3 regions of the Brenneria izadpanahii genome follow, and region 2 is predicted to be linked to each of the others. Evidence: predicted binding sites of a transcription regulator. Region 2 holds the regulator's gene; each other region holds the start of a gene.
The links. Region 2 encodes LexA, which represses DNA repair genes until DNA is damaged. Its sites were predicted from a motif close to TNCTGTATGTACATACAGNA; they were not measured.
Positions count from the first base shown of each region.

Region 1: the regulator LexA is predicted to act here: its motif matches at 2,369-2,388, upstream of uvrA (excinuclease ABC subunit UvrA).
Region 3: the regulator LexA is predicted to act here: its motif matches at 2,140-2,159, upstream of sulA (SOS-induced cell division inhibitor SulA).

Region 1 covers NZ_CP050854.1:872,500-877,096, reverse strand. Annotated here, with positions in the region: gene uvrA (excinuclease ABC subunit UvrA) at 1-2,281, opposite strand, end outside; gene ssb1 (single-stranded DNA-binding protein) at 2,516-3,046, shown strand; gene HC231_RS03865 (metallophosphoesterase) at 3,344-4,501, opposite strand.
Region 2 covers NZ_CP050854.1:4,644,947-4,649,543, reverse strand. Annotated here, with positions in the region: gene plsB (glycerol-3-phosphate 1-O-acyltransferase PlsB) at 1-1,914, opposite strand, end outside; gene HC231_RS20770 (diacylglycerol kinase) at 2,042-2,407, shown strand; gene lexA (transcriptional repressor LexA) at 2,516-3,124, shown strand; gene zur (zinc uptake transcriptional repressor Zur) at 3,888-4,397, opposite strand; gene HC231_RS20755 (pirin family protein) at 4,508-4,597, opposite strand, start outside.
Region 3 covers NZ_CP050854.1:3,060,811-3,065,407, forward strand. Annotated here, with positions in the region: gene yccS (YccS family putative transporter) at 1-1,302, shown strand, start outside; gene HC231_RS13730 (TfoX/Sxy family DNA transformation protein) at 1,333-1,959, opposite strand; gene sulA (SOS-induced cell division inhibitor SulA) at 2,179-2,685, shown strand; gene ompA (porin OmpA) at 3,050-4,126, shown strand; gene matP (macrodomain Ter protein MatP) at 4,208-4,597, opposite strand, start outside.

The DNA of each region.
Region 1 (4,597 bases), 1.6 Mb from region 2:
CATAAATATCCGGCAAAAAGTGCATTTCGACTTTAATCACGCCGTCCCCCTGACAGGCTTCACAACGCCCCCCGCGCACGTTAAAGCTGAAACGTCCCGGGTTATAGCCGCGGGCGCGTGATTCCGGTACGCCGGCGAACAGTTCACGAATCGGGGTAAAGATACCGGTATAGGTCGCCGGGTTAGAACGCGGCGTGCGGCCAATCGGGCTTTGATCGATATCGATCACCTTATCGAAATGCTCCAGCCCCTGGATATCACGGTAGGCGGCCGGCTCGGCCAGCGTAGCGCCGTTAAGCTGGCGCTGAGCCAGCGGGAATAAGGTGTCGTTAATCAGCGTGGATTTCCCCGATCCGGAGACGCCGGTCACACAGGTAAACAGCCCCACCGGCAGCGTCAGCGTAACGTCTTTCAGGTTGTTGCCCCTGGCGCCAATCAGCTTCAGCACTTTGGTTGGATCGGCCGGTACGCGATGTTCGGGAACCTCAATCTTGCGCACTCCGCAGAGGAACTGACCGGTCAACGATTCCGGCACCGCCATAATCTGTTCCATCGTCCCCTGCGCGACCACCTGACCACCGTGCACTCCCGCGCCGGGGCCGATATCGATAACATGGTCGGCGGCGCGAATCGCATCTTCGTCATGTTCAACCACGATCACGGTATTTCCCAGATCGCGCAGATGGATCAGCGTTTCCAGCAGGCGTTCATTGTCACGCTGATGCAGCCCGATAGAGGGTTCATCCAGCACGTACATCACCCCGACCAATCCGGCCCCAATCTGGCTTGCCAGGCGGATACGCTGGGCCTCGCCGCCGGACAGCGTTTCCGCGGAACGCGACAGCGACAGATAATTCAGCCCGACATTGACCAAAAACTTCAGCCGATCGCCGATCTCTTTCAATACTTTTTCGGCTATTTTGGCCCGCTGGCCGCTGAGCTTCATATTCCGAAAGAAATCCATCGCATGGCCGATGCTCATATCGGAAATTTCCGGCAGCGTCGTCTGTTCGACATACACGTGGCGCGCTTCCTCACGCAAACGCGTGCCGCCGCAGCTGGCGCAAGGACGATTGCTGATAAATTTCGCCAGTTCTTCGCGCACCGCGCTAGATTCCGTCTCTTTGTAACGGCGCTCCATGTTATGCAGCACCCCTTCGAACGGGTGACGGCGCACCGAGGTGTCCCCCCGATCGTTGATATATTTAAACTCGATGTTTTCCTTACCTGAACCATACAGAATCAGCTTCTGCACAGATTCGCTCAGGCTGTCGAACGGCGCATCGACATCGAATTTGTAGTGATCCGCCAGCGAGCGCAGCATCTGGAAATAGTAGAAATTACGGCGATCCCAGCCGCGAATGGCGCCACCGGCCAGGGATAACTCTCCGTTCTGCACTACCCTGGCAGGATCGAAAAACTGCTGAACCCCCAGGCCATCGCAGCTCGGACAGGCGCCGGCCGGGTTATTGAACGAGAACATGCGCGGCTCCAGCTCATGCATGCTGTAACCGCATATCGGACAGGCGAAATTCGCGGAGAACAGCAGTTCAGGCACGGTCGGATCGTCCATATCGGCCACCACCGCACTGCCGCCGGATAATTCCAGCGCCGTTTCAAACGATTCCGCCAGCCTCTGAGCCAGATCGTCCCGCACTTTAAAACGGTCGATAACGACTTCAATGGTATGTTTTTTCTGCAATTCCAGCTTCGGCGGATCGGAAAGATCGCACACTTCGCCGTCAATACGCGCACGGATATAGCCCTGCGTGGCCAGATTTTCCAGCGTCTTGCTGTGCTCGCCCTTACGATCCTTCACAATCGGCGCCAGCAGCATCAACCGCTTGCCTTCCGGCTGCGCCAGCACGTTATCCACCATCTGGCTGACCGTCTGGGCATCCAGCGGAACATCGTGCTCAGGACAGCGGGGCTCACCGATGCGGGCAAACAGCAAACGCAGGTAATCATGAATTTCAGTGATCGTGCCGACGGTGGAACGCGGGTTATGGGAGGTTGATTTCTGCTCAATGGAAATGGCAGGCGACAACCCTTCGATATGATCAACGTCCGGCTTCTCCATCAGCGATAAAAACTGACGGGCATAGGCCGAGAGCGATTCAACGTAACGCCGTTGCCCCTCGGCATATAAGGTGTCAAATGCCAGCGATGATTTGCCTGAACCGGATAATCCCGTGATCACTATCAGCTTGTCGCGAGGGATTATCAGATTGATATTCTTGAGATTATGAGTACGGGCACCACGAACTTCGATATTATCCATTCACACGCTTCCCGGAATAAATACAGTTTTGCATCATCTCACTGACGGAGACAACCGGTTCGAAACGTGCAATTATGGCACAAAAAAAGCTGAATGGATATCCAGTATCAAGCGCAATCGTTGTAATCCTTACATTCATTTTTGATTCGGTCTCGCAGGTATGATAGATACTTTTATCATGCTAAAATCGATCGTTTATACTCTATATAAATTGATTCATCAGGAGAGACGAGCATGGCCAGCAGAGGCGTTAATAAAGTGATTCTTGTCGGAAATCTGGGGCAGGACCCGGAAGTTCGCTACATGCCGAATGGCGGCGCTGTCGCCAACATCACACTGGCCACGTCCGATAGCTGGCGTGATAAGCAAACCGGCGAACAGAAAGAGAAAACCGAATGGCACCGCGTCGTGCTGTTCGGCAAGCTGGCCGAAGTCGCCGGCGAATACCTGCGCAAGGGCTCTCAGGTTTACATTGAAGGTTCACTGCAAACCCGTAAATGGACCGACCAATCCGGCGTCGATCGCTACACCACCGAAGTGGTCGTCAATATCGGCGGCACCATGCAGATGCTGGGCGGCCGTCAGGGCGCCGGCGGCGCGCCGGCCGGCGGACAGCAATCCGGCGGTTGGGGCCAACCCCAGCAGCCGCAGGGCGGCAACCAGTTCAGCGGCAATGCCGCTCAACAGCAGCATCCGGCCCAGAGCAGCGCGCCGGCGGCAAGCAACGAACCGCCGATGGACTTCGACGACGATATTCCGTTTTAAGAAATACCATAGACCGGAATGTAATGTTTGATGGTTAAATACTTTTAAATCAAACAATTGCTTAAAAAGTTTACAGCGGATGCAACACGCCCTGTAAACTTTTTTTATGCTCGTTTATGTTGCGGGTTTAATGGATAAAACGACGCCAGACGCCCACATATCCCCCCGTAGCGCTGAAAACGCCCCGCCAGGTAATATTTTCCACGCTGACCGGGCGTCGCCGCACGTTTTAGCCAACCCTGCGCCGCCGGATGCGGCGCAACGTCTTTGCCTGGCGTGATCCGAACATCGCGTCCGTCACTGCGCGGTTACTAGCTGAGGCGGGAAATCAAGTGTGAAATCCGAGTAACCCGGCGCAACGCCGAAAGTGGACTCGCCGTTGCGGCCGGCATATTTATCAAGCAGCGTCGAATAGGTGTAAAAATGCATCTTTTTGGTTTCGGTATCGAACTCGATAAACCGCAGCCATCCGGCGCCGCCGTTGGCGGAGCCCGGCTTACCATCCGGGCCGATGGTATTGCCCTGATAGTCCTGCACCAGTTGATAGACCGGGTAACCCGCGTCATTGTTATCGGTACGCAGATTCTGTCCTTGCGATACGCCGGTAACGGTGGGCGTCCAGTCATGGCCGCTTAACAATAAAAATATCTGTTTGTTTTTACGAATAAAAGCATCCCAAACGCTATCCGGGGGAAGATGGTCGGTGCCGGAGAAATAAGCGTCATAGTCGTTGGAACGCGTTGTTTCCCCGGTAAAATTCGGGTCGAGCCATTCGTGCGTGGTGACAATGACGGGCAGCGTAGGATGAGTATCCAGTACGCGCTGCGCCCACGCCAGATCCTCGGCCGTCGGTTCCATTTGCAGAGCAAGGTGAAGCACCTGCATTGAGCCGGCGTTGAATATCTGATAGCTGTTCATACCGTTATTGTAAGCGCCGCCATACCACGTTTTCCCGGCGAAAAAGCGGGAATCGGGGCCGAAATACATGTTCCAGACGCTGCCGCCCGATAGTGGACGGCTCGCGCCGGGACCGCCGTGGCTTTTGTACCAGGAGTAGTTGTCATAGTCGTGGTTGCCCGGCACCACGCTGAAAGGAATGCCGGCGTCGTTCAGCACCGACAGCGCCAGGTTGGCGTAGTCCCACTCGGTGCGCGTATCCCAGAGCGTATATTGGCCGATCATACCGGTGCGGAAGCGGCCATCGCCGTGTTGCACCACATCGCCGATATGGGTGACGAAGACCAGATTCTTCTCTTTACGGGTATCGACCAAATACTGCATTTGCTGCACGAAGGTATTAACGCCGCGCGGCTGCGGCAGCGTTACGTCGGTATAGTTCTGAGTATCGGAAATGACTGCTACGGTGAATTTTTCCGCATGAGCGGACCAGCTACCTATCAATGCCACTACGCCACAGACGCGCAGCATGGTATGAAGTTGTCTGGAAAATTTCATCAAAACACTCCCGAATCATTAAGTGGATGGAAACGCGGGCAGTGTGGTGCAAATAACAATGCGTCATTATCAATCTCTTACCCCGTTTACGCGCGA
Region 2 (4,597 bases):
CTCGGTCATGGTTATATGGCGGTGATGGATCGCCATACTGGCGATCAGCGACGGCAGGATCAGCAGATGTTGGATATTATTACGGTAATAGGTCATCAGCACCGCCTGCTCCCGCGGCAGGATGATGATATCGCCGATACTGTCTTTTTCGACCTCGAATTTATCCATGCTCAACGCATGTTCCAGCAACTCGGCGGGCGTTTTTTCAGGCGCCGTGATGTCTTTATGATAAGGAACATTGCGTAGGAGTTGCAGGTAGCAATCCAACTGTTCATGCATCTGCTCTCTGGTTAGCGCGCGCTGACGCGAAGCCAGTAATGCGGTGGAGCAGAGGTTCATGGCATTCGCCGCGGCGGCGTTGTTGATGCGCGTCATGATATCCATCGCGACATTCTGAACTGTTGGCGTTAGCCAGCTTGGCCGCTGCGCTTCAATCGGATCAATGGCATCGCGCCATTGCGGCACATGCTGATTCAGATAGGCGGTTAACGGCAACGGATCGCCGAAATTCACATAACCTTGTCCAAGATTACGCAGCTTGCGCAAGCCGCGCACCATCTGCATAAAGCCTTCTTTCTCTTTCGTCGCGCCGCGAAGCTCTTTCGCATAGGTTCCAACTTCCATTACGTGCTCATAACCCACGTAGATCGGCACCAGGGTTATGGGGCGCGTACCGCCGCGCAACATGGCCTGAATCGTCATGGCCAGGGTGCCGGTTTTCGGTTCCAGCAAACGTCCGGTGCGCGAACGTCCGCCTTCCATAAAGTATTCGACGGAGTAGCCGCGGGTAAACAGTTCGCCCAAATATTCGCGGAAAATGGTGGAATACAGCTTGTTGCCCTTAAACGTACGGCGGATGAAGAATGCCCCCAGCCGGCGGAAGATCGGGCCGGCCGGCCAGAAATTCAGGTTGATCCCGGCCGCAATGTGCGGAGGAACCAATCCCTGGTGATAGAGTACGTAGGACAACAGCAGGTAATCCATGTGGCTGCGGTGGCAGGGCACGTAGACTATCTCATGCCCGTCCTGCGCCAGTTGCCGCACGCGCTCGGCGTTGTGAACGTTGATCCCCTGATAGAGACGGTTCCAAGTCCAGCCTAATACGCGATCCGATAAGCGAATGGCTTCATAAGAGAAATCGGCGGCAATTTCTTCCATCAAAGCAATGGCATTTTGCTGCGCTCTTTCATGGGAGAGCTTTTTGCTGCGCGCTTCGTCATCAACGGCTTTTTTGATCGCTTTGGAGTTAAGCAGTTTATTAAACAACTCCTGGCGTACCGGAAGACGCGGGCCGACCGCCGCCAGGCGCTGGCGAGCAAAGTGCATGCGGGCGACGCGGGCGAGTTTGTGCGCGATGGTTTTGTCGGTACCGTGTTCGGTCGCCATATAGCGTAATGACACCGGGCTGGAAAAACGGACGAAACTGTCTCGACCCAACCACAGTACGGCAAAAAATTTCTCAATGCCGTTGAGCAGGCGCAGATGCGGCGTTGCCTGATTTTGTCCCTCGCGGCCAGGAGCGCGGCCAAACATGACGGATACCGGCACCATCTGCACGTCCAGCTCGGGATTGCTTTGGTGCAGATCCAGATAGTCGTGAAACAGCTTTACCGATTCCTGTTTGGGTACGTAATAGCGAAAAACCCGCGGACCGTCGTTAATGAAAACGTGACTGGGTAGTTGCGCTCCGCCGATATCGATCGGCTGGAGAGGATCGGGAAGACCTAACGCCTGGCATTTCGCCCTTAGCGTCAGTAAATCCGCCTGAGAATTGTAAGGCAGCACATAGAGGATCGGACGTGAGGGATCCAACCCCAACTCAGCTACGGGGTCTATGGGGATGACCTTACTTTTCACTAACAGTTTGAGTGGAAAATTCAGTAGTTTATAATAAATTTTACGCCAACCTGACATAACAACTTGAAGCCTCTTGTTAGCAATGCGTCGCAAGGATACCAGAAACTGCGCTGGAGATCTGTTGTGATAAGACAACGGAAATGCGTTAAAACGTGAGCGAGCGCTGATAAATAATGGAGGATAGATGAAGAAAGCAACGGGGATAGCCCGGATAATCAAAGCAACTGGGTATTCCCTTCAGGGGTTGAAGCAGGCATGGCGACATGAAGCGGCATTCCGCCAGGAAATTCTGCTGACCGTTATTGGGGCGATCATCGCCTATCTGTTACCTGTAACCTTAGTGGAAAAATTGCTGCTTATCGGGGCAATCGTGTTGATCATGCTATTTGAACTGGTAAACAGCGCGATTGAAGCGATAGTCGATCGTGTCGGTCTTGAACATCATGAATTATCCGGCCGCGCAAAGGACATTGGTTCGGCGGCGGTGTTCGTCGCTATTTTGCTGGCGGCCGTCGTCTGGGGCAGCATTCTCTGGCAGTATTTTGCGTGAAGGCTTCCAGAAATTAATAAAAACCGCGGTTTACTCACATCCTGGTTCCCAATTGGCAATTAGCTGTATATACTCACAGCAAAACTGTATAAACAACCAGGGGGCGGAATGAAAGCATTAACAGCCAGGCAGCAGCAGGTTTACGACCTGATCCGCGATCATCTAGCGCAAACCGGTATGCCGCCAACGCGGGCGGAAATTGCCCAACAGCTGGGGTTCCGTTCACCGAATGCCGCGGAAGAGCATTTGAAGGCGTTGGCGCGTAAAGGCGTGATTGAAATTGTTTCCGGCGCATCGCGCGGTATTCGTCTGTTGATGGAAGAAGAGGCTGGCATTCCGTTGATTGGCCGCGTAGCGGCAGGCGAACCGCTTTTAGCTCAGCAGCATATTGAATGTCATTATCAGGTCGATCCGTCAATGTTCAAACCCAGCGCCGATTTCCTGTTGCGCGTTAGCGGGATGTCGATGAAAGACATTGGTATTATGGATGGCGATTTACTGGCTGTGCATAAAACGCAGGATGTGCATAACGGGCAGGTCGTAGTGGCCCGCATCGAAGATGAAGTAACAGTCAAGCGATTGAAAAAACAGGGTAACACCGTTCATCTTCTGGCTGAAAATGAAGAGTTCGCGCCTATTGTCGTCGATCTGCGTCAACAGAGTTTCTCTATTGAGGGACTGGCCGTCGGCGTTATTCGCAACGGCGACTGGAGTTGATGTCGGCGCGTTGAAAGCCTGGCGTCCATCTGGCTAAGCGGTTATTCGGGTTTAATATTCGCCTCATATTTGGGGCGATATTGATTATCTCTTTCATTCGTGTCGGATATCATTGATGCATTTTGTTGCATTTCCCTCTATCCGATTTGTGGCGCCATTCCTGCTTTTTCCATTAAATTCTAAATATTATATTTCTCAATTGAATTATTAATGATGGCGCTTGAATGTATATTTAAATATTAAAGTGAAACTATTTTCCGCCGTGAATATTAAGGTAAGTTTGTTTTTCACGTTGATATTTTTTTATTTTATTAGCGGTTTTTGCCGATAGTGCGATAATTCACTTTATATGGCGATATTTGCTATGAATAAAGCGCGAGTCAGAGTAGAAACTAAAAACAGAGGGAACGCCCGAACGGGCGGGCGAATGGCGCTTTCGTGGGATGATGAGCGGCCGGACGGCGATGAACCCCTTGATATGCGGTGATCGTCAAAATAACCGGCTAAAAAAGAAGAAGTAGAAGTAAGGTATGGGCAAGCAAGATAACGACGGCTGCTAATCGGTAACGCTGACACGCGCAAGTTCGGATAATGGGTTCCTGTGTCGAGGTGTTAACCATTTGCCGTATTCTTGTGGCGATGACAGTCATGCAGGTTTGGAAAGAGACGAGCGGTTTATTTTCTTTCTGACTGCAAAACTCCGGTTTCAGCGGTATAACCGGGAACAACGGATGTTCCCATCCCATCCTTATCTTAAATTGCGTCAGCGTTTTTTAATGGGAATGGTATGGTCGTGATCGCAGTGGTCGGGTTGTTTGCAGGATGCCACTTCCTGGCAGTCCTCGCAAAATCCGTGAGCCTCAATAATGCTGTGACGCAGGGTGAATCCCGCCTGTTGGGCTAACTGACGCAGCGTCTCTTCCACACCTTCTGTTTGACGTTCGGTGACCTGGCCGCAACGATCGCAGATAAACAGCGCCGAAGTATGGCTGTGATCCTCGATGTGGTGGCAAAGCACATAGCTGTTGGTTGATTCCACCCGATGGATAAATCCCTGCTCCAGCAGGAAATCCAACGCGCGGTACACCGTCGGCGGTTTCGCCTGAGGTTCAGATACCCGTAATAGATCGAGCAGGTCGTATGCGCTGATGGCGCCGGTCTGTTGAGCCATCAGCCGCAGAACTTCCTGCCGTTGCGTTGTCAGGCGTACGCCACGGTGCTGACAAATCTGTTCAGCCTGGGCAAGTAGTTTGTCCTGATTGGTTGAATCCATTGTCATTTAACCTCGACGCAAAAGAAAGAGACAGACATCTTACCACGGCTGAGGGAAAACGTAGAATCAGTGACGCCGAGCGTCGGCAGGCGGATGTACGCGGGGAAAAGTTAAGCGACCAAATCAATTAGCAAAGCGCGTAGCGGCGTTTCAGCCTGGATGGTTAATTCGTCTTCCTGCTGAATGAACGCGCCGTCGCC
Region 3 (4,597 bases), 1.6 Mb from region 2:
CTTTCAATGCAGGCTCGCTCCTGCCAACAGCTAGCGCAATCCATTTTATTTCATCAGAAATATCAGCATGATAGCCGTATCGAGCATGCTTTCGTTCATCTTGAGTCGGCAATAACGCGCATTGCCGAAAGCAACAGCGCCGATTCTTCGCAAATCAAAGCATTGCAATACTTACTGAATAATCTGCGGGCGATCGATGCGCAATTATCAACCATTGAATCAGAGCAGACCATCGAGCAGGAAAACAATCCGGAAAATACCTTAGCCGATGACAAAATTACCGGCTGGAGCGATATTCGTTTGCGGATTAGTCGTCATCTGACGCCTCAATCGGCGCTGTTCCGCCATGCCGTCCGGATGTCGGTATTACTTTGCTGCGGTTACGCCTTCATTCAGCTTACAGGCATGCGGCATGGATATTGGATACTGCTAACCAGCCTGTTCGTCTGCCAACCCAACTATAACGCAACCCGACGTCGTCTGGCCCTGCGGGTCATAGGCACACTGACGGGGATTTTGCTGGGACTGCCCATTTTATATTTTGTGCCTTCCATTGAAGGACAATTGACGCTCATAGTGATTAGCGGCGTGTTGTTTTTCGCTTTTCGCCACGTGCAATATGCGCACGCCACCATGTTCATCACGCTGCTGGTGCTGTTGTGTTTCAATCTGCTGGGCGAGGGTTTTGAGGTCGCCGCGCCGCGCGTAATCGATACCTTACTCGGATGCGCCATCGCCTGGATAGCGGTCAGTTTTATCTGGCCGGACTGGCGTTTCCGCGGTCTACCGGCCGTTATCAATAAAACATTAAACGCCAATTGCCGCTACCTGAATGCAATTATGGATCAATACCATCAGGGCAAAGATAATAGCCTGACTTACCGTATCGCCCGACGCGATGCCCACAATTGCGATGCGGAATTAGCGTCGGTGGTTTCCAATATGTCGTCGGAACCGCACGCCATTCGAGATAAAATGGATAGCGCCTTCCGCCTGATGTGTCTCAATCACACCTTGCTCAGCTACATTTCCACACTGGGCGCTCATCGCGAAAAGATTTCATCGCCTGATATCCTGCAATTACTGGATGACGCGGTCCACTACGTTGAAGATGCGCTGCATCGCAATGAGGAAAAAGAAGAACTGAAAGTAAGTCAGGGATTGAACGCGATAACCAGCCGCATCCACTCCCTGTCAGCAGAGCCGGATAGCAAAGAACTATTGGTTCTTCAGCAGATCGGCTTGCTCATTGAACTATTGCCCGAACTTACTCAATTAAAAAACGACATGATTAAACTATAAAAAATAACCGGTCGGCGGAGAGGATTCGCATCAATGCTTGTGTCTTTTGAAAGAAGACACAACGTTGCTCTCATACCATTCCAACAGCTCATTACGAATACCATGCGGCAACGCCGCCTGATGCATGCCGCATATGGCGCCGGCCAGAGCCAGTAATATATTAACGCTCAGATTCGCACTGATCGTCCGTAATTTCAGATAACAGCCTTTGGCGCCATGCTGCTGTAATTCGTCAATATTCTTTATGCCTACCTTCCATAGTAAACGCTCCAGATCGTGATTGAGATTCGGTAAATCCTTTAAACGCACACACATGTTCTTCGCCGTTTTATCCTGCTGCGCCCCTGACAAAGACATACTGGCAAGGCGCAATAGTTGCGTATGGTTTCCCCATAGAGACGCATCGACAAGATAATAATTCAACGGAACCGGTACGCCCCGCTTGGTATAAATAAGATTGGGCATGTTGCGGCTACGAAAGTGAGGTTCATCTTTTTTGCTGGCGCGCAGATAGAGTTCGCCGCCCGATACCAGACCAAAAATAATTTTATTTGCCGCGATGCTGTAACCACCAAATTGGGAACGGGATGTTATATCCCCTAAAGATGCAAAACAAAGCTTAGACTGCAAAATCCTTTTTTCGCATAAATGTTTCATTACTGTGATCCTTAGTATTGAAATAATCTATCCCTGCTACTTGGAATATTCATAACAGGAGCAAGTAATTAATCACAGGGTAAAAGCGTCTTCAAACATAAAATGAGCTTGCTGCGCATTGTATGCCGAATATGCGAAGCGCTTTGAAAAAATCAGGTTGATTTTCATCCGCGCCAAGTATACTGTATATACATACAGCAAACTATGGGGAACCTCATTATGCGCACTCAACCACGCCGTTCTTACAACGCTCAACCGTCGCCGTTTTCCGGTAACCAATTAGCTACAACGTCTTCAGCGTCCTGTGGTGGAGTTATCAGCGAAATCGTTTATAACGCCGATCAACCCATAGTTGCGCATTTACTGCTTCCGCTTTTACAACAGCTGGGAGCACAATCACGCTGGTTGCTTTGGCTGTCCCCTCAGCAGAAACTCAGCCGTCCATGGCTACAGCAGTCCGGACTGCCGCTCGATAAAAGCGTTCAGTTGAATCACATCAATCCCCTATTCACGGTTGACGCCATGGAAAAAGCATTGCTGACAGGAAATTATAGTGCGGTATTATGCTGGTTACCGGAAGATTTGACTGAAGAAGAAAAGGTAAGATTACGCCGTGCGGCCCAATCGGGAAACACCTATGGCTTTATTATGAGACCAGAAAATACGAATCATGGCGCACATAGACTGTTTTCTAGCCTAAAAATTCACACAACATTGTATCATTAAGTAAATTCAGAATTTTCTCACCCGATTTGCGGAATAGCCAGAATATTTCCCGGTAGTGCTAGCTTTATCAAGCTCTTCGGATGTGTTTTTTTACAGTAGAAAACCCGTGATATCTGTCAAAACCATCTACTATTTGTTAGTAAGTATGTATGAATCGTTAATTTATCAATGATACGAATCACATCATACTTGTAACTTTCTCATCACGTTGTAGACTTTGACTCGCTGGAGTTGCTCTTTTATAACGCCAATATATTTGGCAGTGAGTAATAAATAAGGGCAAAGTCTCCTGTTAAAGGATTTTAACCAAAGGTCTATTAACCTTCCGCGTTAATTGCCGATTTGGATGATAATGAGGCGTAAAATGAAAAAAACAGCTATCGCAGTTGCAGTGGCACTGGCTGGCTTCGCTACCGTAGCCCAAGCCGCACCTAAAGATGACACCTGGTATGTCGGTGGCAAACTGGGTGTTTCCCAATTTCATGACACTGGTTTCTACGGAAACGGTTATGAAGGTATCAACAACAACCCAATCAAAAGCAAATTAGGCGCTGGTGCATTCCTGGGCTACCAAGCTAACCCTTATTTGGGTTTTGAACTGGGTTACGACTGGTTGGGCCGTATCAAATACGCCGGCTCAGCAACGTCAAACACTGACAGCGCCAGCTTCAAGGCTCAAGGCGTTCAACTGGCGGCTAAACTTAGCTACCCGGTACTGCCTGACCTGGACGTTTACACCCGTTTAGGCGGCATGATCTGGCGTGCGGATAGCAATGCTGGCGGTACTCGCAACCTGGACAACGATGACACCGGCGTTTCCCCGCTGGCTGCGGTCGGTGTTGAATACGCGTTCAACAAAAACTGGGCTACTCGCGTAGACTACCAGTGGGTTAGCAATATCGGTGACGCATCTACCGTTGGCGCACGTCCTGATAACATGCTGATGAGCGTTGGCTTGTCTTACCGCTTCGGTCAGGACGATTACGTTGCTCCGGCTCCGGCTCCGGCGCCAGCTCCGGCTCCAGTAGTTGAAACCAAACGTTTCACTCTGAAGTCTGACGTACTGTTCAACTTCAACAAATCCACTCTGAAAGCAGAAGGCCAGCAATCACTGGATCAACTGTACTCTCAGCTGAGCTCTCTCGACCCGAAAGACGGTTCAGTCGTGGTTCTGGGCTTCACCGACCGTTTAGGTTCCGAACAGTACAACCAGGCGCTGTCTGAAAAACGTGCTCAGACTGTTGTTGATTACCTGGTTTCCAAGGGTATCCCTTCAGACAAGATCTCTGCTCGCGGTCAAGGTAAATCCAACCCTGTTACCGGTTCTACCTGTGACAACGTAAGACCTCGCGCTGCATTGATCGACTGCCTGGCTCCCGATCGTCGCGTAGAGATCGAAGTTAGAGGCATCAAAGACGTGGTAACTCAGCCTCAGGCTTAAGTTTTATCCACAAAAAAACCTCGTTTCGGCGAGGTTTTTCTTTTTCTACTCATCGTGTTAACTGCAAATTCAGCCGATACCTTAACTGCTTCCCTTGTTCAAAATCGCCTTAAGATCCTGCTTAAGCAATGACATCTGGCTGGCGTATTTTTCTTTATATTCCGCATCTTCAATCAACTGCACAATGGTGTCCGACAACGTACTGCCGCGCCGCTGCGCTAATGCGGCCAGACGCTGCCAGACCAGAAACTCCAGATCGATAGATTTTTTACGGGTATGCTGATGCTCCGCGTTAAAATGGCGTTTACGCCGAGCCCGAATGGTTTGTTTCATGCGATTTTCCAGCGCGGGGTTCATGTATTGGTCAATCCATTCCAAGACCTTTACCGGCTGGTTTTCCATTTGCAGTAGCGCATTCACCGCTTCTTCCGCCTCGCTTAGCTCTAAGAAACGAGTGATAGCCTCGCCTTC